Regions from separate parts of the Enterobacter nematophilus genome, predicted to be linked through region 4. Evidence: predicted binding sites of a transcription regulator. Region 4 holds the regulator's gene; each other region holds the start of a gene.

Region 1 (5,752 bases), on a different contig from region 4:
AGAATGGTGAAAATAGCAAACCATTCAAAGCGCGGGGTGTAGATGGTTGGCAGCGCGAACCAGGGTGCCTGAGCAATCGGAGTGGTATCCACCACGCCCATGACGAAGGAGAGCGCATAGCCCGCAAGCACGCCAATCAGGATCGGGATAATCGCCATAAAGCCGCGGAACAGCACGGAGCCAAACACCGTCACGCCCAGGGTTACCAGCGAGATAATGATGGTTTTGGAATCCGGTGACTGACCGTCCGCAGGCAGCAGGCCGGCCATGTTCGCCGCCACGCCCGCCAGTTCGAGACCGATAACGGCAACGATGGCCCCCATCGCCGCAGGCGGGAACATCACGTCCAGCCAGCCGGTGCCCGCTTTCTTCACGATGAAGGAAACGATGCAGAACAGCACGCCGCACATGATAAAGCCGCCCAGCGCGACCTCATAACCCAGCGGCAGCAACAGAAGTACCGGGGAGATAAAGGCAAAGCTCGACCCGAGATACGCCGGGATTTTGCCTTTACAGATAAAGAGGTACAGCAGCGTACCGATGCCGTTGAACAGCAGCACGGTAGCCGGGTTAATGTGAAACAGGATTGGCACCAGCACGGTTGCGCCAAACATGGCGAACAGGTGCTGCAAACTAAGCGGGATAGTCTGTAAAAGCGGCGGTCTTTCACTCACCCCGATAGCACGGCGCGTCATAGTGTTTTCCTCTGTGTAGTATTGTTGTTGGTGTTTTATTCAAAAAAAAGCCGACTATCAAAGTCGGCTTATTTATCGTTATTCGATTATTTCGTACCAAAGATTTTATCGCCGGCATCGCCGAGCCCCGGGATGATGTACCCGTGCTCGTTCAGCCCCTGGTCGATAGACGCGGTGTACAGCTCAACGTCCGGGTGCGCTTTTTCCAGCGCAGCGATCCCTTCCGGTGCCGCCACCAGAACCAGAACCTTAATGCTGCTGCAGCCCGCTTTTTTCAGCAGGTCGATGGTGGCGATCATTGAACCGCCGGTCGCCAGCATTGGGTCAACCACCAGCGCCATACGCTCGTCGATGTTAGAGACCAGCTTCTGGAAGTAAGGTACCGGCTCCAGCGTCTCTTCGTTACGGTAGATACCGACCACGCTGATGCGCGCGCTCGGTACGTGCTCCAGCACGCCTTCCATCATGCCAAGGCCGGCACGCAGGATAGGCACCACGGTAATTTTCTTACCTTTGATCTGCTCAACCTGCACCGGGCCGTTCCAGCCTTCGATGGTCACTTTTTCTGTTTCCAGATCAGAGGTTGCTTCGTAGGTCAGCAGGCTACCCACTTCAGAAGCCAGTTCGCGAAAACGCTTCGTGCTGATGTCATGCTCACGCATCAGGCCCAACTTGTGTTTAACGAGTGGGTGTTTCACTTCCACAATCTTCATTCTCTTTCTCCTCTGAGGTGGCATCCGCAAAAAAATCGCGGGATTATACCGCTTTTTTCGGATTGCGCCATACCCAACTTGCTTGACGTATATCAAGCAAAGTGATTTAGAGACAAAAAAAAACCGGAGGCGAGCCTCCGGCTTGGATGCGGGGTGCCACCGAGCAATTATAGCTGCTCGCCGTTGCTCGCAATCACCTGCTTATACCAGTCGAACGACTTCTTCTTGCTGCGGTTCAGGGTGCCGTTACCTTCGTTGTCTTTATCCACAAAGATAAAGCCGTAGCGTTTTTTCATTTCGCCGGTTCCGGCAGACACCAGGTCGATACAGCCCCACGGGGTGTAGCCCATCAGATCCACGCCGTCTTCCACCACCGCTTTTTTCATCTCGCGGATGTGCGCGGAAAGGTAATCAATGCGGTACTGGTCGTTCACCATGCCGTCGCTCTCCTGTACGTCGATCGCCCCAAAGCCGTTCTCAACGATAAACAGCGGCAGCTGATAGTGATCCCAGAACCAGTTCAGGGAGTAGCGCAGCCCGACCGGATCAATCTGCCAGCCCCAGTCGGATTTCTGCACGTACGGGTTGGAGACCAGGCTCTTGCTCTCGTCGTAGTCCAGCTGCGGGTTGTCCGCCGTCGCTTTGGTGGTAAAGGACATGTAATAGCTGAAGCCGATGTAATCGACGCAGCCCTGCTTCAGCGCGGCTTTATCTTCTTCGGTAATATCCAGCGCGAAGCCGCGACGTTCGAAGTAGTTGAGCAGATGCTGCGGATACTTGCCGCGCACGTGAACGTCGGTAAACCAGTAGCGACGGTGCATGGCGTTCATCGCCATCATCATGTCGTCCGGCGCGCAGGTCAGCGGATAGATAGGACACATGGCAATCATGCAGCCGATCTGCAGTGACGGGTTAATCTCGCGCCCCGCCTTCACCGCCAGGGCGCTGGCCACCAGCTCGTAGTGCGCGGCCTGGAACATCACCGGCTCGCGGTCTTCACCCGGCGCGTACTTCAGCCCGGAGTTGGTAAACGGCGCAAAGTCTTCGTGGAAGTTGGCCTGGTTGTTGATCTCGTTAAAGGTCATCCAGTACTTCACTTTGTGCTGGTAGCGCTCAAAAACGACCTTCGCAAAGCGGACAAAGAAGTCGATCAGCTTACGGTTGCGCCAGCCGCCGTATTCCGTCACCAGGTGGAACGGCATCTCAAAGTGGGAAAGCGTAATAACCGGTTCGATGCCGTACTTCAGGCATTCGTCGAACAGATCGTCATAGAATTTCAGGCCCGCCTCGTTCGGCTCAAGCTCGTCGCCTTTCGGGAAGATACGCGTCCAGGCGATGGAGGTACGGAAGCACTTGAAGCCCATCTCGGCAAACAGTTTGATGTCTTCTTTATAGCGGTGGTAGAAGTCGATGGCCTCATGGTTAGGGTAGTTTTTCCCCTCCAGCACGCCGTTGGTGATTTCACGCGGCACGCCGTGCGCCCCCGCCGTCATAACGTCGGCAACGCTTACGCCCTTGCCGCCCTCTTTCCAGCCGCCCTCAAGCTGGTGCGCCGCAACGGCCCCACCCCACAGAAAATCTGCTTTGAATCCTGACATTCGCTTTCCCTCATTCTGCGTTATTTTCTGCAAAAACAATTACAGAAACCGGTTTCAGTTCGATGATGTGCAAAGGGGATATTCGTTGCAAGCAGATCGCCGAAACCGGTTTCATTTTCGTGAACGGAATCAAGTTTGGCTGCATTTACGGGCTATACAGAAAAAAAGATCCCCACGTCCAGAATAGGCTCGCAAACGTTTGCCTGGACTGTTAGAATTGCGCCGATTTTTCTTACTAGCTATGCAATCGCGTGGGGATTTAAGCCGTGACCAACAAAACTTCTCTCAGCTACAAAGATGCCGGTGTTGATATTGACGCAGGTAATGCGCTGGTTGACCGAATCAAAGGTGTGGTGAAGAAAACCCGCCGCCCGGAAGTGATGGGTGGTCTGGGTGGATTCGGCGCACTGTGCGCGCTGCCGCAAAAATATCGTGAACCTGTTCTGGTCTCGGGTACTGACGGCGTAGGCACCAAGCTGCGCCTGGCGATGGATTTAAAACGTCACGACACGATCGGTATCGATCTGGTCGCGATGTGTGTGAATGACCTGGTGGTTCAGGGCGCAGAGCCGCTGTTCTTCCTCGATTACTACGCGACCGGCAAACTGGATGTGGATACCGCAGCCAGCGTCATTAACGGTATCGCCGAAGGCTGTCTGCAGTCCGGCTGTGCGCTGGTGGGCGGTGAAACCGCTGAAATGCCGGGCATGTACCACGGCGAAGATTATGACGTCGCGGGCTTCTGCGTCGGCGTAGTAGAAAAATCAGAAATTATCGACGGCAGCAAAGTGGCCGATGGCGATGTGCTGATCGCGCTGGCCTCCAGCGGCCCGCACTCTAACGGCTACTCTCTGGTGCGTAAAATCCTCGAAGTGAGCGGCTGCGACCCGCTGACCACCGAGCTGGACGGCAAACCGCTGGCCGACCACCTGCTGGCCCCAACCCGCATCTACGTTAAGAACGTGCTGGAGCTGATCGAAAACGTTGACGTTCACGCCATTGCCCACCTGACCGGCGGCGGCTTCTGGGAAAACATTCCGCGCGTGCTGCCGGACAACACTCAGGCGGTGATCGACGAATCCTCATGGCAGTGGCCAGCCGTTTTCAACTGGCTGCAGACCGCAGGCAACGTGAGCTCTCACGAAATGTACCGCACCTTCAACTGCGGCGTGGGCATGGTTATCGCCCTGCCCGCAAGTGAAGCGGATAAAGCGGTTAAGCTGCTGACCGAAAAAGGTGAAAACGCGTGGAAAATCGGTACGATTAAAGCCTCCGATTCCGAACAGCGTGTGGTCATTGAATGAAAAACATCGTGGTGCTCATTTCCGGCAACGGAAGCAATTTGCAGGCAATCATAGACGCCTGCAAACAGAAGAAAATCAATGGCACCATTCGGGCAGTTTTCAGCAACAAGGCCGACGCGTTCGGCCTTGAGCGCGCGCGGGAAGCGAACATTCCTGCGCACGCGCTGGAAGCCAGTCAGTTCGCCGGACGTGAAGCCTTTGACCGCGAGCTGGTGCAGGAGATTGACGCCTACGCGCCGGACGTGGTGGTGCTGGCGGGCTATATGCGTATTCTGAGCCCGGCCTTCGTCGAACATTACGCCGGTCGTCTGCTGAATATTCACCCTTCCCTGCTGCCAAAATATCCCGGCCTGCACACCCATCGACAGGTGCTGGAAAACGGCGACGAGGAACACGGCACCTCCGTCCATTTCGTGACCGACGAGCTGGACGGCGGCCCGGTGATCCTCCAGGCGAAAGTCCCGGTCTTTGACGGCGACAACGAAGACGACGTGACCGAACGCGTGCAGGCTCAGGAACACGCCATTTACCCGCTGGTGGTAAGCTGGTTTGTTGACGGGCGTCTGGCGATGCGCGACGGCACGGCCTGGCTGGACGGCGTGAAGTTACCCCCGCAGGGTTATGCGGCCGAAGAGTAGTTTGCTATGTCGGGTGGCGCTCCGCTTACCCGATATTCCCTCCCCCAACCCGCTAAATTCCCCAACAAAAAAAATAACTGTCATACTTTTCTGGCACTGTTGGACATATCGTGGAAATGCTCGCCATAATAAGGACGAGACGGATTTACCACGTCCTGTGATTGAACTGGAGTGTGAGCTGTAATGGGTCAGGAAAAGTTATATATCGAGAAAGAGCTAAGCTGGTTAGCATTTAACGAACGTGTACTCCAGGAAGCGGCAGACAAAAGCAACCCGCTGATCGAACGCATGCGTTTTTTAGGCATTTATTCCAACAACCTGGATGAGTTCTACAAGGTTCGCTTTGCCGAGCTGAAAAGACGGATCATCATCAGCGAAGAACAGGGCTTAAACTCGCACTCGCGGCATCTGCTGGGCAAAATCCAGTCCCGCGTGCTGAAAGCCGATCAGGAATTTGACGGCCTGTATAACGAACTGCTGCTGGAGATGGCGCGCAATCAAATCTTCCTGATTAACGAACGTCAGCTTTCCGTTAACCAACAAAACTGGCTGCGCCACTATTTTAAACAGTACCTGCGCCAGCACATTACCCCGATTCTCATCAACCGCGAAACCGATCTGGTGCAGTTCCTGAAGGATGACTATACCTATCTGGCGGTGGAAATTATTCGCGGTGAATCCATCCGTTACGCCCTGCTGGAGATCCCGTCCGACAAGGTGCCGCGCTTTGTGAACCTGCCGCCGGAAACCCCGCGCAGACGCAAGCCGATGATCCTGCTGGATAACATCCTGCGCTACTGTCTG
Region 2 (5,752 bases), on a different contig from region 4:
ACCCGCTTTCCGGTGCCGTCTTCACCCTGCCGGTTAATGTGGCAGGGATGAAGAAAAGCCGTTTTATTGAATGCTAGCTTGGATCGACCGGCACGACGTTTTCGCTCGGATAGCAGCCCAGCACTTTCATTGAACGGGTAATTTCACCCAGTTCGCGCAGGGCTTTCTGCATGGATGCAGATTCCAGGTTGGCCTGGATATCGAGGTAAAACATCTCTTCCCATGGATTACCGTGGATTGGGCGTGATTCAAGCCTGGTCATGATCAGATTATGGTTGCGCAGCACCAGCAGGGCTTCTACCAGCGCGCCCGCCTGCTGGCCGGTCGCCATCAGCAGCGTGGTTTTCGCCGGCACCTGGTCTGATACGTTGATTGCCTTGCGGGCCAGCACCACGAAGCGGGTGATGTTTTGCGTCTGGTTAGCAAGATTGCGTTCCAGAACCTGTAAGCCATACAGCGCGCCGCCCGCTTCGCTGCCGAGCGCCGCAACGGTTGGGGAGTTGGCCTGCGCCACTTTTTCCATTGCCGCCGAGGTGCTTTCGGTGTACTCGATTTTCCAGTTCGGATAGCGGTTCAGGAACTGGCTGCACTGCTGGAACGGTTGCGGATGGCTGTACACGGTTTCGATCGTGCTCAGGTCGGTTGAGCCGGAGACCAGCACGCAGTGATCGATAGGGATCGTCAGTTCGCCGACCAGAGACAGGCTGGTATGCTGCAGCAAATCATAGACGTCGTTAATGGCACCGGAGCTCGTGTTTTCAATCGGCACGACGGCGTAATCCGCCTGGCCGGTCTCAACCTGGTTAAAAATATCGGCGAATTTTGCGCAGCCGCTTTCAATAAACTCTTCGAAATGGCGCGCGGCATACTGACGTGCGGCCAGGTGAGAGTAGGAGCCTTTAGGCCCGAGGAAGGCGATGCGCGCCGAGTGCGGGTTGGTTTTGTTCAGATGCTGCTGGAGTAACGCTTGCTGGGTGAGTACAGAGTCTTCAATGATGAGCTGGAACAGCCGGGTGATGTAATGGGCATCGAGGTGATGCGCTTTACCGAGCTGGATCAGACGCTCCAGCAGATCGCGCTCGCGGTCGATATCACGCACCGGGCGATGGGAGTCCAGCTTGGCTTTGCCCACTTCAATGGCGAGCGCGCGGCGTTCGGCCAGCAGCGCCAGTAATTTTTCATCCAGCGCGCTGATTTTTACTCGCAGATCCAGTAACGGGTTTTCCGGTGTCATAGTGTTGCCTGTCTCATTTTATCGTTATCAATAAAAAAGGCCCCCCGGTGTGGGAGGCCTTGTTGTTCGTCTTCGCATTCTTTATCACACGACGAAACGCCTCCCGTTTAGGGGAAGGTAAAAAAGAATGCGAAGAAGAACGGCGTAAGTTTCATAAAGTCATCCTGTGATTGATACCGTTAAAGTACCCGTACTGTTTTCACCCTGTCAATAAAAAACGCGCCCGAAGGCGCGTTGGCGGTACACTCAATTTAAAGGATTACTCTTCTTCAACTTCTTCCGCGAAGCTGGCGTCTTTCACCGATGTTGTGGCGCGACGGGCTTCACCTTTGTGTTGCACTTTATTGAGCTGCCGTTCCAGCTTGTTGATCAAATCGTTAATTGCGGTGTACATATCCTCATGTTTTGCGCTGGCGACCAGATGGCCGTTTGGAGTATTGATAGTTGCGTCAGCGATGAAACCCTGGGGCTCCTTGGACAGGATGATATGTGGATTAATCAAGTGTGTTTGCCATTTATCCAATTTGGCGAGACGGTCTGCGACGTGCTGGCGAATTGCCGGAGTAATTTCCATTTGTTTACTGGTAATGTTCATTGTCATAAATTTTACCTCTTGTCTTTCCGTCTTGGTGATTCCAGCATACCCGACCTAATGTCAAAATGTGTGATTTAGATCACGTTATTTTGTCGGTTTTTGTCAGGGAATCTTTTTTGTGAGGCAGGGCAGGAAGAGGTGAGATTTACCTTGTGGAAGGCTCGAATTGCGGTCATAGTTGACGGGATGTGTTGGGGCTAAAGCGCTTCAGCGGATGTCTGAAATGAATAAAACAACGGCAGCCTTCGGGCTGCCGTTTTGCATTAAAGCGATATCAGGTGTTGCTGCTGTTCGCGGCGATGATTTTCGCCACTTTTTCAGCCTGAGCGGTCATCTGCATCTGACGGTAAGCATTTTCCATCAGCTTCAGGCCGTCACGCGTTGCCTGAGTATCCGGATAATCACGCAGCATACCTTCTACGCGGTTAACCACAGCAACCCATGCGCCACGGCGGGTATAGTATTCCGCAACGGAGTATTCATACTTCGCCAGACGATCTTTCAGGAACACCAGACGTTTGGTCGCGTCTGTGACGTACTGACTGTTCGGATAGCCGCGCACCAGCTTGGAGAAGTCATTGAAGGCATCGCGCGCATGCTGCGGATCACGGTCGGAGCGATCTACGCCAAAGAAGCCCTGCAGAGCACTGTCGTCCAGCGCCATGTTGGTCAGACCGCGCATGTACATAACGTAATCGATGTTAGGATGAGTCGGGTTCAGACGCATGAAACGATCGATAGTTGCCTGAGCCAGCGGCAGATCGGCATTTTTGTAGTAGGCGTAGATAAGATCCAACTGTACCTGCTGCGAATACGGACCAAATGGATAGCGATTATCCAACGCTTCCAGTTGCGTTATCGCCTGTTTCCAGTTACCGTCCTGCAACTTTTGTTGTGCAGTCGCATAGATTTCATTCGGCGGATTGTCAGGGACCTGTTCATTCGAACCGGAGCAGCCCACCAAAGCCAGGCTCAACGTGGCCGCTGCCACCAGATATTTCATGCGCGTCATGACGTTTTGACTTTCCTCAAATGTTTGTCCGGGAGAAACTCTGTTCCTGCTCCCGATTAAGACCAGCTACAATAGCACACTATATTAAACGGCAAAGCCGTAAAACCCAACGTTAAACAAAGAAGCAGTTTATGGCACAACGAGTAGAACTCACCGCAACAGTCTCCGAAAATCAGCTCGGTCAACGCTTAGATCAGGCTTTGGCCGAATTGTTCCCTGATTATTCGCGTTCACGCATAAAAGAATGGATCCTTGACCAGCGCGTGCTGGTAAACGGCAAGATCTGGGACAAACCAAAAGAGAAAGTGTTTGGTGGGGAAGCTGTTGCCATCAATGCTGAAATCGAAGAGGAAATCCGCTTCGAGCCGCAGGATATCCCACTGGACATCGTCTATGAAGATGATGACATTCTGGTGATCAACAAGCCGCGCGACCTGGTTGTTCATCCGGGCGCGGGTAATCCTGACGGTACGGTACTTAACGCACTTCTTCATTATTATCCGCCGATTGCGGATGTCCCACGTGCGGGCATCGTTCACCGTCTGGATAAAGACACCACCGGGTTGATGGTGGTGGCGAAGACCGTTCCCGCTCAAACCCGTCTGGTGGAATCGCTGCAGCTGCGTGAAATCACCCGCGAATATGAAGCGGTAGCCATTGGGCACATGACCGCTGGCGGCACGGTAGAAGAGCCGATCAGCCGTCACCCGACGAAACGTACCCATATGTCGGTGCATCCGATGGGTAAACCGGCGGTGACGCACTATCGCATTATGGAGCACTTCCGTATTCATACGCGCCTGCGCCTGCGCCTGGAAACCGGCCGTACTCACCAGATCCGCGTACATATGGCGCACATTACCCATCCGCTGGTGGGGGATCAGGTGTACGGAGGTCGTCCGCGTCCGCCGAAAGGCGCATCGGATGAGTTCATCAGCGTATTGCGTAAATTCGATCGTCAGGCGCTGCACGCGACCATGCTGCGTCTTTATCACCCCATCAGCGGTATCCAGATGGAATGGCATGCGCCTATCCCACAGGATATGGTGGAACTTATTGACGCCATGCGTGCCGATTTCGAAGAACATAAGGATCAAGTGGACTGGTTATGACCAAACTGATTGTCCCGGAGTGGCCGCTGCCTGCAGGCGTGGCCGCCTGTAGTTCGACCCGTATTGGCGGCGTGAGCCAGGGCGCGTGGGAGTCTTTAAATCTCGGCGCGCACTGCGGCGACAACCTGGAACATGTTGAAGAGAACCGCACGCGCCTGTTTGCTGCGGGAAATCTGCCCTCGAAACCGGTCTGGCTGGAGCAGGTTCACGGTAAAGCGGTACTGAAGCTGACGGGAGAACCTTACGCTTCTAAACGCGCCGATGCCTCTTACAGTAATACGCCGGGCACGGTTTGTGCCGTAATGACTGCCGATTGTCTTCCGGTTCTGTTCTGTAACCGCGCGGGCACTGAAGTGGCTGCCGCGCATGCGGGCTGGCGTGGCCTGTGCGAGGGCGTGCTGGAAGAGACCGTCGCCTGCTTTAATGATGATCCCGCTAATATCATGGCCTGGCTTGGTCCGGCGATTGGCCCTCGCGCTTTTGAAGTGGGGCCAGAGGTTCGCGAAGCCTTTATGGAAAAAGATCCGCAAGCCATTGAGGCCTTCCTGCCTGCCGGGGAAAAATATCTGGCGGATATTTACCAGCTCGCCCGCCAGCGCCTGAATAATATTGGCATAACGCAGATCTTCGGCGGCGATCGCTGTACGTTCACCGAAAAGGGTGATTTTTTCTCCTATCGCCGCGACAAGACGACGGGTCGTATGGCAAGTTTCATTTGGCTGATATAACCTAAAGAATCAAGACGATCCGGCACGTGCCGTTTTCTTTTCACATAATTCAGGTCATTAACCTTGAATAATTGAGGGATGACCTCATTTAATCTCCAGTAGCAAATTTGACCTGTTATGGGAGGAGTTATGCGTCTGGATCGTCTTACTAATAAATTCCAGCTTGCTCTCGCCGATGCCCAGTCTCTCGCACTGGGGCACGACAACCAATTCATCGAACCTCTTCATTTAATGAGCGCCTTGCTGAATCAGGAAGGGGGATCGGTACGTCCTTTATTAACGTCCGCTGGCATTAATGCTGGCCAGTTACGCACCGCTATCGATCAGGCGCTGAGCCGTTTACCGCAGGTAGAAGGTACCGGCGGCGACGTGCAGCCGTCTCAGGATCTGGTGCGCGTGCTGAACCTTTGCGACAAGCTGGCGCAAAAACGTGGGGACAACTTTATTTCGTCGGAGCTGTTTGTTCTGGCGGCGCTTGAATCACGCGGTACCTTGACCGACCTGCTGAAATCTGCCGGTGCAACCACCGCCAATGTGACTCAGGCGATTGAGAAAATGCGCGGAGGTGAAAGCGTGAACGATCAGGGAGCCGAAGACCAGCGTCAGGCTTTGAAGAAATTTACGGTCGATCTGACCGAACGTGCCGAGCAGGGCAAACTTGACCCGGTTATCGGCCGTGACGAAGAGATCCGCCGTACGATTCAGGTACTGCAACGCCGTACCAAAAACAACCCGGTGCTGATTGGTGAGCCTGGTGTTGGTAAAACCGCCATCGTTGAAGGGCTTGCGCAGCGTATCGTAAACGGTGAAGTGCCGGAAGGGTTGAAAGGCCGCCGCGTGCTGGCGCTGGATATGGGCGCGCTGGTGGCCGGTGCGAAATACCGCGGTGAATTTGAAGAGCGTTTGAAAGGCGTGCTTAACGACCTGGCGAAACAGGAAGGCAACGTCATTCTGTTCATCGACGAACTGCACACCATGGTAGGTGCCGGTAAGGCCGACGGCGCGATGGATGCCGGGAATATGCTGAAACCTGCGCTGGCGCGCGGTGAACTTCACTGCGTCGGTGCCACT
Region 3 (5,752 bases), 380 kb from region 4:
GCAAAGCGCGGTGGTCAGCCCGTCAGCGCCCGTAAAAGAGAACAAGGCCACTACCCTGAGTAACAAGCCCGAGGCTTACGATCGCGAGCTGGTCGCCGCGGTTAAACAGTTCCAGGCCGTTCAGGGGCTGGGAGCCGATGGCGTTATTGGACCGTCAACGCGTGACTGGCTTAACGTATCGCCTGCGCAGCGGGCAGGGGTGCTGGCGCTTAATATTCAGCGTTTGCGTTTGCTGCCGGGCACGCTGTCCACCGGCATTATGGTCAATATCCCGGCCTATTCCCTGGTCTATTATCAGGATGGTAGCGAGAAACTGGCCTCGCGCGTGATTGTCGGGCGTCCGGATCGCAAAACGCCGATGATGAGCAGCGCGTTAAATAACGTGGTGGTTAACCCACCGTGGAACGTGCCGCCGACGCTGGCGCGTAAGGACATTCTGCCTAAGGTCTGGAACGATCCGGGTTATCTGGAACGTCATGGCTATACGGTGATGCGTGGCTGGAACAGTAAAGAGGCAATCGATCCTTACATGGTCGACTGGTCGACGATTACGGCTTCCAATCTGCCGTTCCGCTTCCAGCAGGCTCCCGGAGCGCATAACTCTCTGGGACGCTATAAATTCAACATGCCAAGTTCAGATGCTATCTATCTGCACGATACGCCGAACCACAATCTGTTCCAGAAAGATACCCGGGCACTGAGTTCAGGCTGCGTGCGCGTGAATAAAGCCTCGGAGCTGGCCAACATGCTGTTGCAGGATGCGGGCTGGAACGATACGCGTATCTCTGACGCCCTGAAGCAGGGGGATACGCGCTACGTGAATATTCGCCACAACATTCCGGTTAATCTTTATTATCTGACGGCGTTTGTGGGTGAAGACGGTCGCACTCAGTACCGTACAGATATTTACAATTATGATCTCACCGCGCGATCCGGCGCACAAATTTTGCCAAAAGCGGAACAATTAATCAGGTAAATGAAGCAGTTCGGGAAAAATGATTGTCGTAAGTTATGGTGAATCGGGGCCAATATCGCTGTAAGCCGCGTATTCACTGGGGTTGGGCGCCTTGACGTACTCTGTTTTGCCAGTTAAGGTGCCCTTCGTGCGCTAAGCATATTACGATTTCTTTGACCTGTAGACCTGATTATCATGGACAAATTTGACGCTAATCGCCGCAAGCTGCTGGCGTTAGGTGGTGTTGCGCTTGGCGCAGCGGCCATCTTACCGACGCCAGCATTTGCCACCCTCTCGACACCTCGTCCGCGCGTTTTAACGCTCAGCAATCTTCACACTGGTGAGTCGCTAAAAGCGGAGTTTTTCGATGGCAGAGGCTATATTCAGGATGAATTAGCAAGACTCAACCATTTTTTCCGTGATTTCCGCGCGAATAAAGTAAAAGCCATCGACCCTGGACTGTTTGATCAGCTTTTCCGCCTTCAGGGCCTTCTGGGCACCAGCAGGCCGGTGCAGCTTATTTCTGGTTATCGCTCAATTGATACCAATAATGAACTGCGCGCCCATAGCCGTGGTGTAGCGAAAAAAAGCTACCACACGAAGGGACAGGCAATGGATTTCCATATTGAAGGCGTTTCGTTAGCCAATATTCGCAAAGCCGCGTTATCTATGCGCGCTGGTGGTGTAGGATATTACCCACGTAGCAACTTTGTGCATATTGATACCGGGCCGGTTCGGCACTGGTAATAACGAAACACAGGAGCAGTATGAACTATCGTATTATTCCGGTTACCGCGTTCTCCCAGAACTGTTCATTAATCTGGTGCGAGCAAACCAAACTGGCCGCGCTTGTCGATCCCGGCGGTGACGCTGAGAAAATCAAGCAGGACGTTGCCGACAGCGGCGTGACGCTGATGCAGATTTTACTGACGCATGGTCACCTCGACCATGTAGGCGCAGCGGCTGAACTGGCTAAACACTACGGTGTGCCGATTATCGGCCCGGAAAAAGAAGATGAGTTCTGGCTGCAGGGGTTACCCGCCCAAAGCCGCATGTTTGGCCTTGATGAGTGTCAGCCTTTGACGCCCGATCGCTGGTTGAACGAAGGAGAGCGCGTTAACGTAGGGAATGTGACTTTACAGGTGTTGCATTGTCCTGGGCATACGCCAGGCCATATCGTCTTCTTTGATGACCAGTCCCGTCTGCTGATTTCCGGCGATGTGATTTTCAAAGGTGGCGTGGGACGCAGCGATTTTCCGCGCGGCGATCACGGGCAGCTGATTCAGTCGATCAAACAGAAGTTGTTGCCGCTGGGTGATGACGTAACGTTTATCCCTGGACACGGTCCGATGTCGACGCTGGGCTATGAACGGCTCCATAACCCGTTCCTTCAGGATGAGATGCCTGTCTGGTAACCAGCATAAAAAAAGCCTGCTTACGCAGGCTTTTTTGTGGGCGCAAATTACAGGACGGCGACAATCGCTTCGCACAGTGGCGCCATGTTGTCAGGCGTCATGCCTGCAACGTTCACGCGGCCAGAGGCCACGGCGTACACGCCAAACTCTTCACGCAGACGCAGAACCTGCTCTTTGGTCAGGCCGCTGAACGAGAACATGCCGTTCTGTTTGATGATGAAGCTGAAGTCGCGGTCAGCGCCTTTCTCAGCCAGGGTGTTCACAAACAGCAGGCGCATGCGCTGGATACGCTGACGCATATCGTTCAGCTCTTGTTCCCAGATCGCGCGCAGCGCATCGTTGCTCAGAATGGTCGCAACAACAGACGCACCGTGTGCCGGCGGGTTAGAGTAGTTAGCGCGGATAACGGACTTCATCTGGCTGAAGGCGCGATCGGCGGTTTCATCGTTAGCCGCAACCAGCGTACAGGCACCTACACGCTCATTGTACAGACCAAAGTTCTTGGAGTAGGAGCTTGCAACGATCAGCTCCTGATGCACGGCTGCGAACGCGCGCAGGCCTTCGGCATCTTCTTCCAGACCGCGGGCAAAGCCCTGGTAAGCAAAGTCAAACAGCGGCAGCCAGCCTTTCTCAACGGAGAGCTTCGCCAGGTGTTCCCACTGCTCAAGCGTTGGATCGATACCGGTTGGGTTGTGGCAGCAGCCGTGGAACAGCACCACGTCACCCGCCTGCGCTTCGCTCAGGCTTGCCAGCAGGCCGTCAAAGTCCAGAGCGTGGTTTGCCGCGTCATAGTAAGCATATTCGCGCACTTCCAGGCCCGCAGAGTTGAATACGCTCTTGTGGTTCGGCCAGCTTGGGTTGCTCACCCATACGCGCTTAACAGAGGTGTTTTTCGCAAGGAAATCCGCCGCCACGCGCAGCGCGCCGGTACCGCCAGGGGTCTGCGCCGTGCGCGCACGTTTGTCACTCACGATTGCGCTGCCTTTACCGAACAGCAGCTCCTGGGTGCAGCGACCAAATTCAGGGATACCATCAATACCGAGGTAGTTTTTGGTGGTTTCATTTTCCAGCAGATACTGCTCAGCTTTCTTAACGCTGGTCAGTACCGGAGTTTTGCCGGTTTCATCTTTATATACACCAATACCCAGGTTGATTTTGCCAGGGCGGTCGTCGGCACGAAACAGATCGGCCAGGCCCAGAATAGGGTCGGCAGGAGCGGCGGTAATGTTCTCAAACATGACGAAGTTCCATTGTGATTACAGAAGTGAAATCCGCTATCAGGTTAACGGTAGATTTACAAAATGCCAACCGTTTGCGACGAAAAGCGTGCGGCTTTTCAAAAGTCGCCATTATTTTCTGTCAGGCATAAAAAAACAGGGCCGAAGCCCTGTTCATTATGCATATAACAAAGTGGTGTACTGATTAGAACTGGTAAGTTACAGCCATTGCAACCTGGTCGTCTTTACCGTTCACGATACCAACGCTACGAGAGTAGTCACTGTCGTCGATCAGGTTCAGCTGATAGTCAACATAGATGTTGAAGTTTTTGTTGAAGTAGTAAGTCGCACCCAGTTCAACAAATTTCTGCAGGTCAGCATCGCCGCCGGAGAAGGTGCCACGCTGTGCCAGGTTTTTACCTTTAGACTGAACGTAAGACACGGAAGGACGCAGGCCGAAGTCGAACTGGTACTGGGCGATAACTTCGAAGTTCTGAGTTTTGTTCGCGAATGAGCCGTCATCTTCACGGGTCATATTGCGGGTTTCAGCATAGGTGGTTGCCAGGTAGATGTTGTTTGCGTCGTATTTCGCGCCAACTGCCCATGCTTCAGCTTTCTCACCTTTGCCATCAGCGCTTTGCGCATCAGTACGGTCAGAGTTGCTGTATGCACCGATCAGGCCGAAACCTTCGCCGAATTCATAACCTACAGAAGTACCGAAGCCGTCACCGTTAGACGTTCTAACGTCGTCACGCTCGTTTTTACCCTGGTACTGCAGGCCCATGCTAAGACCGTCAACCAGACCAAAGAAGTCAGAGTTACGATAGGTCAGAACACCCGTGGTACGGCCGGTCATGAAGTTATCAGAGTAGTTGGCCCAGGTCATACCAGAGTAGGATGGCGCCATATCGGTGTAGGATTCTACGTCGTAAACGATACCGTAGTTACGACCGTAGTCGATTGAACCTGCATCACCGGCTTTCAGACCAGCGAACGCCAGACGAGTACGCTGAGTCTGGTTGCTTTCTGCCTGGCTTGCCAGGGCACGGTATTCCCACTGACCATAACCAGTCAGTTGGTCATTAATTTGAGTTTCACCTTTGAAACCGATCTGCGCATAGGTAGCGTCGCTGCTGTCAGTGTTGTCACCTGAGGTGACGAAGTCATGCTCGGCAACCACTTTTCCGTACAGATCCAGTTTGTTGCCGTTCTTGTTATAGATTTCTGCAGCGTTAGCTGCACCGGCTACCAGCAGGGCAGGGATTACCACTGCCAGAATATTGCGCTTCATCATTATTTATTACCCTCATTGGTTTTTTTATGACACTCGCCACCGCCGCCAATAAATTCTGTCAATAAATATTTCCGGAACTATTGATGAGAGTTTGGTGTCTTTATGTATCTGACAGGCATCTTTCCATTCACCGAAGCGTTTCGCTAGCCTGAAAGTGCTACAATTTTCAAGATTGAGTTACAGAAAGAAAATATGTGTAACTAAATGTGTATTTTTGGGAACTTTGTGAACCATCTCAAATTTCGGAACCCTCTGGCGAATTAAGCATCAGTTTGTTTCCTATATATATGAATTCCTTATGTTTAATTTGGATAAAGGCAATTCCTATAAACGGATGTTAAACGACTCGTTTTTTCTTATGACCGAAAAAAGACTTCTGGATGGCTGAAAATTGGTTGAAATTTGTGCTATTACTTCAGGGTGTAATAATCGCAATAAGACTGAGGTTTATTTTTTGTGGCTGGATATTTCGCGGAAACAAAACGTAACAGGTAGTGGTTGTGACGGGGTGGTGGTTTAAAAAGGCTGACTTTACGCTGACAAAAACTGACAAGACAGAATAAAATAATGGCCAGCAAATGCTGGCCATTGTCTGTGGTGTTACTTAGAAGCTGGCGTTGCGCGGAGTACGCGGGAACGGGATCACGTCACGCACGTTCTGAACGCCGGTAACGTAGGCGATCAGACGCTCGAAGCCCAGACCAAAACCGGCGTGCGGAACGGTGCCATAACGGCGCAGGTCGCGATACCAGCTGTAGTCCGCAGGGTTGAGACCCATCTCTTCCATGCGCGCATCGAGCACGTCCAGACGTTCTTCACGCTGAGAACCACCGATGATTTCACCGATGCCCGGCGCCAGTACGTCCATCGC
Region 4 (5,752 bases):
GTATTGCATGAAGGGGTCCAGCATGCGGCTGAACAGATCGTTGCCGAGATCGTAATGCTCTTTGCCGACGATCCAGGCGCGTTTTTTACTTTGCAGGTTAAACAGACGGGCAGAGGCGACACGCAGGGTGTCTTTTAGATTGCGGGGGAGCTGTTTTTCCAGACCGGCACGCAGCACGCTGGCGAAAAAAGTATCCAGCCGTTCGCACTCCCACCAGCCGTCCATATAGCTTTCTCCCAGGCCTAACGAACCTTCCCGCAACACGCGTTTAAAAAAATCGGGATGTTTAACCTGAGGATCGGAGGGGGATGAGCCATTAATTGTAATGCCCGCACGTCCCAACAGTTCACTGACGATCCGGGACCAGTTATCGTCCGGAACGCTGACTTCTTCTATACACGATGAACTCATAGCTTCTCCATCACCCTACTGTGATCAGAACCTTAAAACAGCGTAGACGCTTTTTTTGGTTTGTGAGAAATCTCACGGTAAATACCGCGAGGCTAGTATCCGACGTAGAACAGAGGAAGGGAGATAACCCTTGCCGAAATGCCTTCCATGGTAAAACGGGAGCGCTCCGGCTCCCGTTAACACTTAATATTTATCGTATTTAATCGAGCCAAATTTAGTATAGGCCTCAAAATTTGGTGATTCAATAGAAAATTCTTAGCAACCTAATCACTGAAAATTAACATAGTTTCTGGCGCGATTAGGCATGCGAGGTTTCCACCTGCGTGCTCTTATCCTGCGCGCGCTGCGCGGCGGCCTGCATGCGATAACCCAACGCCGCCAGCGCGACGGTGACCAGCATCACGCTGGTCGTCGTCAGCAGCGGCGTGGCAATCAGCGCGGAGACCACCAGGCTTGCCAGGAAGCACAGCCCCAGCTGCAGGGTGTTCTGCAGCGCAGCCGCGCGGCCTGTCGCCTGCGGGAACGGACGCAGCGCCTGCGCCACAACGATAGGGTAGATCGCCCCGTTCGCGATGGCCATCACGCAGAATGGAATCAATATTTCGGCCAGACCTGCGCCCGGAATAAAGCCAACGGCCCAGGTGCCGATGACGCTCAGCGCATAGAGCACCAGCAGCCACGGCAGCATCTGCTGACCTTCCCATTTTTGCAGCGCCGCGCGACAGCCGTAACCGCCAACCAGGAACGCGATGGTCTGCGGAACGTAGCTCAGGCCAATGGCCGCCGGGCTGTAGCCCATATCGTGCAGAATAAAGGGCGACCCGGTCAGCCACGCGAAGAAGCTCGCCGAGCAGGCGGCATAGATCAGAACGTTGCCGCGATACGCCTTAGCGCTCAGCAGGGAGGTGAAGGTAATCGGCTTCGCGTCTGCGTGCGCCTCTTTTTTATGCGCGGGCTTGAGGGCGAACGCCGGCAGCATCAGCACCAGCGTAATGGCAAACAGCGTGGCGAAGATGGCCTGCCAGTCGAAATGCGCGAGGATCCAGCTGCCCAGCAGCGGGGCGAGGGCCGGTGAGAGCCCCACCAGCGGCATAATGGTGGCGAAAATACGGTTTGTGCGGTTTGCCGGGTAGTAGTCGGTGACCAGCGCCTGCCAGGTCACGGCCGCGGCACAGACGCCGACCGCCTGAACAAACCGCAGCACCAGCAGCCAGGTGGCATCGCGCACCCATAGCATCCCCAGGCAGCCCACGGCAAAAATGGCCAGCCCCAGCAGCAACACCGGTTTACGCCCAAAGCGATCCGAGAGCGGTCCCCAGAGCAGCTGCGCGAAGGCAAAACCGGCGAGGAACAAACTCAGGCTGGCGCTGATGGCGGCGGCAGGGGTTTGCAAATCTTCCTGCATGGCGGCGAAAGCCGGCAGGTACATATCGGTGGCCAAAAAGCCCAGCACGCTTAAGCCGCCGAGCCAGACTAAAAAACCTTTCCTGGGTTGCACTGTTTTATTCTCCTGAGGAGGCAGGTATACGTTGGCGCTGAGTGTAGGGAGTGCAAAGCCGCTTGTGAAACGCTAATATTTGGCGGGTGCATTCAAATTTTTTGCAGGCAGAAAATGTGGTCAGATTATTCTCTTGAAGTGGTCGATGCTGTCGCGCGTAACGGCAGCTTTAGCGGGGCGGCGCAGGAGTTGCACCGCGTCCCTTCGGCCATCAGCTATACGGTGCGACAGCTTGAGGAGTGGCTGGCGGTTCCGCTGTTTGAACGGCGGCATCGTGATGTGGAATTAACGCCCGCAGGGGCGTGGTTTTTGAAGGAAGGGCGTTCTGTTATCAAAAAAATGCAGATCACCCGCGAGCAGTGCCAGCAGATCGCGAACGGCTGGCGGGGACACCTTTCCATCGCGGTGGATAACATCGTTAAGCCCGAACGCACCCGGCAGATGATCGTCGACTTCTATCGTCATTTTTCGGATGTCGAGCTGCGGGTCTCGCAGGAGGTGTTCAACGGCGTCTGGGATGCGCTGGCGGACGGCAGGGCAGAGATGGCGATTGGTGCGACCCAGGCGATCCCGGTCGGTGGACGTTACGCCTTTCGCGATATGGGCATGCTGAGCTGGAAATGCGTGGTGGCAAGCGATCATCCGCTGGCGAAGATGGAAGGGCCGCTGAGCGACGATACGCTGCGCAGCTGGCCGTCGCTGGTGCTGGAGGATACCTCCCGCTCTCTGCCCAAGCGTATTACCTGGCTTTTAGATAACCAGCGGCGGGTGGTGGCCCCTGACTGGGAATCGTCGGCGACGTGCCTCAGCGCCGGGCTCTGCGTCGCGATGGTACCCGTTCATTTTGCGCGTCCGCGCATCGACACCGGCGAGTGGGTTGAACTGACGCTGGAGAATCCGTTCCCGGATGCGGCCTGCTGCCTCACCTGGCAACAAAATGATGTCTCGCCCGCCATGGCCTGGCTTCTGGATTATCTGGGGGACAGCGAAACGCTTAACCGGGAGTGGCTGCGGGAGCCAGACTGACTGGCTCCGCAATGAGATTAACGACGATAGTCGCGGAACGGACCGTCCGCAACGGAACGGCGTTCGATGAGGCGAGGGTGAACTTCAATGGACTGCGACTCTTCACGCTTGTTGACGATCCTGTCCAGCAGCATATTGAAGGCGGTTTCACCCAGCGAATCTTTCGGCTGGTGAATGGTGGTCAGCGCTGGCGTGAAGAAGCGCGCGTTGCGCACGTTGTCATACCCGATCACGGAAATATCCTGCGGGACGCGCAGGCCCAGCTCGTCGGCAGCGCAGAGCGCGCCCATTGCCATGATGTCCCCCCCGCAGAAGACGGCGGTTGGACGGTGCGGCTGAGAGACGATCTGCTGCATCGCGCGGTAGCCTGATTCCGGCTCGAAGTCACCCTGCACGATCCAGTTTTCCGGCACGGTAATCAGCGCTTCTTCCATCGCTTTCATAAAGCCGGCCAGGCGGCCAGCGCCGGTGTTGCGTTCCAGCGGGCCCGGGATCACGCCAATCTCGCGGTGGCCGCGTTCGATCAGATAACGGCCCGCCATATAACCGCCTTCGAAGGCGTTATCGATGACGGAGTCCGTGAAGTCGGCGCGCGCTTCGCCCCAGTCCATCACCACCATAGGGATATGGCGATACTCTTCCAGCATCGACAGCACGGATTCCGGGTACTCGGAGCACATCACCAGCAGGCCATCCACGCGCTTTTGCGCCATCATCGACAGGTAGGCGCGCTGTTTTTCAATGCTGTTCCAGGCGTTGCCCAGAATCAGGGTATAGCCTTTCTGGAAGCAGTTTTTCTCTACCGCTTCAATGATCTCGGCAAAATAGGCCGCTTCGCTGCTGGTCGCCAGCAGACCAATAGACTTGGTGTGGTTAACCTTGAGGCTGCGCGCAACCGCGCTCGGGGAGTAGTGCAGCTCTTTAATTGCTGCCCAGACGGCGTTGCGCGTCTCTTCCGCCACAAAGCGGGTTTTGTTAATTACATGTGATACGGTTGTAGTGGAAACGTTTGCGCGTTTTGCTACGTCTTTAATTGTTGCCATTAAATGTCACTCCAGACCATATCCTAAGCTCCTGAAAAACTTGAAGGTAAACGTTTGCCTTCTCTCACCCTTATCACGCAATTTTGGATTGCGGCACGCCGGGAAAACGACACGGGACGTCAGGAGGGGGTCAATGGCCGGTACGCTAATAAATTTAGCGTGGAATTTTGGCCTATCTTGATGAAAAGGGGAAGAGGTAAAGTGTTTATCAGCTTAAATCATGGAAGATTTTTGACGTAAACTGTGCAAAAATGAGCAAGCTCACTTTTCGTGGGGGGATTAAAAGGAGAAAAATTGATGAGTTCCGATCTGAAGTTTTCGCTGTTCACCACCGTTATTGTGCTGGCGCTGATTGTGGCGGCTGGCCTGACGGCTGCGCTGCACTGATTTACGCGGGGGGAGAGCCTTCTCCCTCCCGAACGTCCCGATTGTTACTTCCCTGGCAAAAATCTTTTGCCATTTTGTTAACTTCTCATTTTTTGTGATTGATGTCATGCTTTCCGCTTCTTTGTTCTGTGTCACTACATGACACGGCATCCGGAGTTGACGCATGAAAATCAATTTTCCCCTGCTGGCCCTGGCGATTGGCGCTTTTGGGATTGGCACCACTGAATTCTCCCCGATGGGGTTACTGCCTGTAATCGCCCGGGGCGTGGACGTCTCGATCCCGGCCGCCGGGATGTTAATCAGCGCCTACGCCATCGGCGTGATGGTGGGGGCGCCGCTGATGACGCTTCTGCTTTCGCACCGCGCGCGCCGCAATGCGCTGATTTTCCTGATGGCGATTTTCACCCTGGGCAACGTGCTTTCGGCCATTTCGCCGGACTACACTACCCTGATGCTGTCTCGCATTCTGACCAGCCTCAACCACGGTGCCTTCTTTGGGCTGGGATCGGTCGTGGCCGCAAGCGTGGTGCCAAAACACAAGCAGGCAAGCGCCGTGGCGACCATGTTTATGGGGCTGACGATTGCCAACATCGGCGGCGTACCGGCGGCGACCTGGCTGGGTGAAGCGATCGGCTGGCGTATGTCTTTCCTGGCAACGGCCGGGCTGGGCGTGGTCGCGATGGTGGCGTTGTTCTTCTCCCTGCCGAAAGGCAGCGCCGGAGAACGTCCGGAAGTGCGTAAAGAGCTGGCGGTGCTGATGCGCCCGCAGGTACTCTCCGCGCTGCTCACCACGGTGCTGGGGGCAGGGGCGATGTTTACCCTCTACACCTATATTTCACCGGTGCTGCACGATATCACCCACGCAACGCCTCTCTTCGTTACCGCGATGCTGGTGCTGATTGGCGTCGGCTTCTCGATTGGCAACTATCTCGGCGGGAAATTTGCCGACCGTTCCGTGAGCGGCACGCTGAAGGGCTTTTTAACTCTGCTGATTGTCATTATGGTCGCTATCCCGTGGCTGGCGCGGAATGAGTTCGGCGCGGCGATTGCGATGGTCGTCTGGGGAGCCGCTACCTTTGCCGTGGTGCCGCCGCTGCAGATGCGCGTGATGCGCGTCGCCCATGAGGCGCCGGGCCTCTCGTCTTCCGTAAATATCGGGGCGTTCAATCTCGGCAATGCGCTGGGTGCCGCCGCCGGAGGCGCCGTGATTTCAGGCGGTCTGGGGTACAGTTTTGTGCCGGTGATGGGGGCGATTATTGCCGCGCTTGGCCTGCTGCTGGTGATGATGTCCGGCCGTAAACAGCCTGAAGCGGTTTGCACGGCTGAATAAGCAAAAACGCAGAAGGGTTGCCCCTTCTGCGTGTCTCTTACGCGGCGAAGTTCTTCG

The links. Region 4 encodes PurR, which represses purine synthesis genes. Its sites were predicted from a motif close to CANGCAAACGTTTGCNTG; they were not measured.
Region 1: the regulator PurR is predicted to act here: its motif matches at 3,195-3,212, upstream of purM (phosphoribosylformylglycinamidine cyclo-ligase).
Region 2: the regulator PurR is predicted to act here: its motif matches at 1,933-1,950, upstream of raiA (ribosome-associated translation inhibitor RaiA).
Region 3: the regulator PurR is predicted to act here: its motif matches at 3,672-3,689, upstream of OSH03_RS04615 (amino acid aminotransferase).

What each region holds. Positions count from the first base shown of each region.
Region 1 is NZ_JAPKNE010000007.1:86,572-92,323, forward strand. Features, by position in the region: gene uraA (uracil permease) at 1-695, opposite strand, end outside; gene upp (uracil phosphoribosyltransferase) at 782-1,408, opposite strand; gene OSH03_RS17305 (6-phospho-beta-glucosidase) at 1,576-3,006, opposite strand; gene purM (phosphoribosylformylglycinamidine cyclo-ligase) at 3,273-4,310, shown strand; gene purN (phosphoribosylglycinamide formyltransferase) at 4,307-4,948, shown strand; gene ppk1 (polyphosphate kinase 1) at 5,132-5,752, shown strand, end outside.
Region 2 is NZ_JAPKNE010000012.1:1,882-7,633, reverse strand. Features, by position in the region: gene OSH03_RS20520 (SMP-30/gluconolactonase/LRE family protein) at 1-77, shown strand, start outside; gene pheA (bifunctional chorismate mutase/prephenate dehydratase) at 74-1,234, opposite strand; Phe leader region at 1,265-1,390, opposite strand; gene pheL (pheA operon leader peptide PheL) at 1,342-1,389, opposite strand; gene raiA (ribosome-associated translation inhibitor RaiA) at 1,494-1,835, opposite strand; gene bamD (outer membrane protein assembly factor BamD) at 2,104-2,841, opposite strand; gene rluD (23S rRNA pseudouridine(1911/1915/1917) synthase RluD) at 2,973-3,953, shown strand; gene yfiH (purine nucleoside phosphorylase YfiH) at 3,950-4,681, shown strand; gene clpB (ATP-dependent chaperone ClpB) at 4,811-5,752, shown strand, end outside.
Region 3 is NZ_JAPKNE010000001.1:957,198-962,949, reverse strand. Features, by position in the region: gene ldtD (L,D-transpeptidase) at 1-976, shown strand, start outside; gene mepK (peptidoglycan L,D-endopeptidase MepK) at 1,151-1,702, shown strand; gene OSH03_RS04620 (MBL fold metallo-hydrolase) at 1,723-2,370, shown strand; gene OSH03_RS04615 (amino acid aminotransferase) at 2,418-3,608, opposite strand; gene OSH03_RS04610 (porin) at 3,793-4,881, opposite strand; gene asnS (asparagine--tRNA ligase) at 5,486-5,752, opposite strand, start outside.
Region 4 is NZ_JAPKNE010000001.1:572,575-578,326, reverse strand. Features, by position in the region: gene cfa (cyclopropane fatty acyl phospholipid synthase) at 1-411, opposite strand, end outside; gene punC (purine nucleoside transporter PunC) at 710-1,909, opposite strand; gene punR (DNA-binding transcriptional activator PunR) at 2,024-2,935, shown strand; gene purR (HTH-type transcriptional repressor PurR) at 2,953-3,978, opposite strand; gene cydH (cytochrome bd-I oxidase subunit CydH) at 4,276-4,365, shown strand; gene OSH03_RS02655 (MFS transporter) at 4,529-5,695, shown strand; gene sodB (superoxide dismutase [Fe]) at 5,733-5,752, opposite strand, start outside.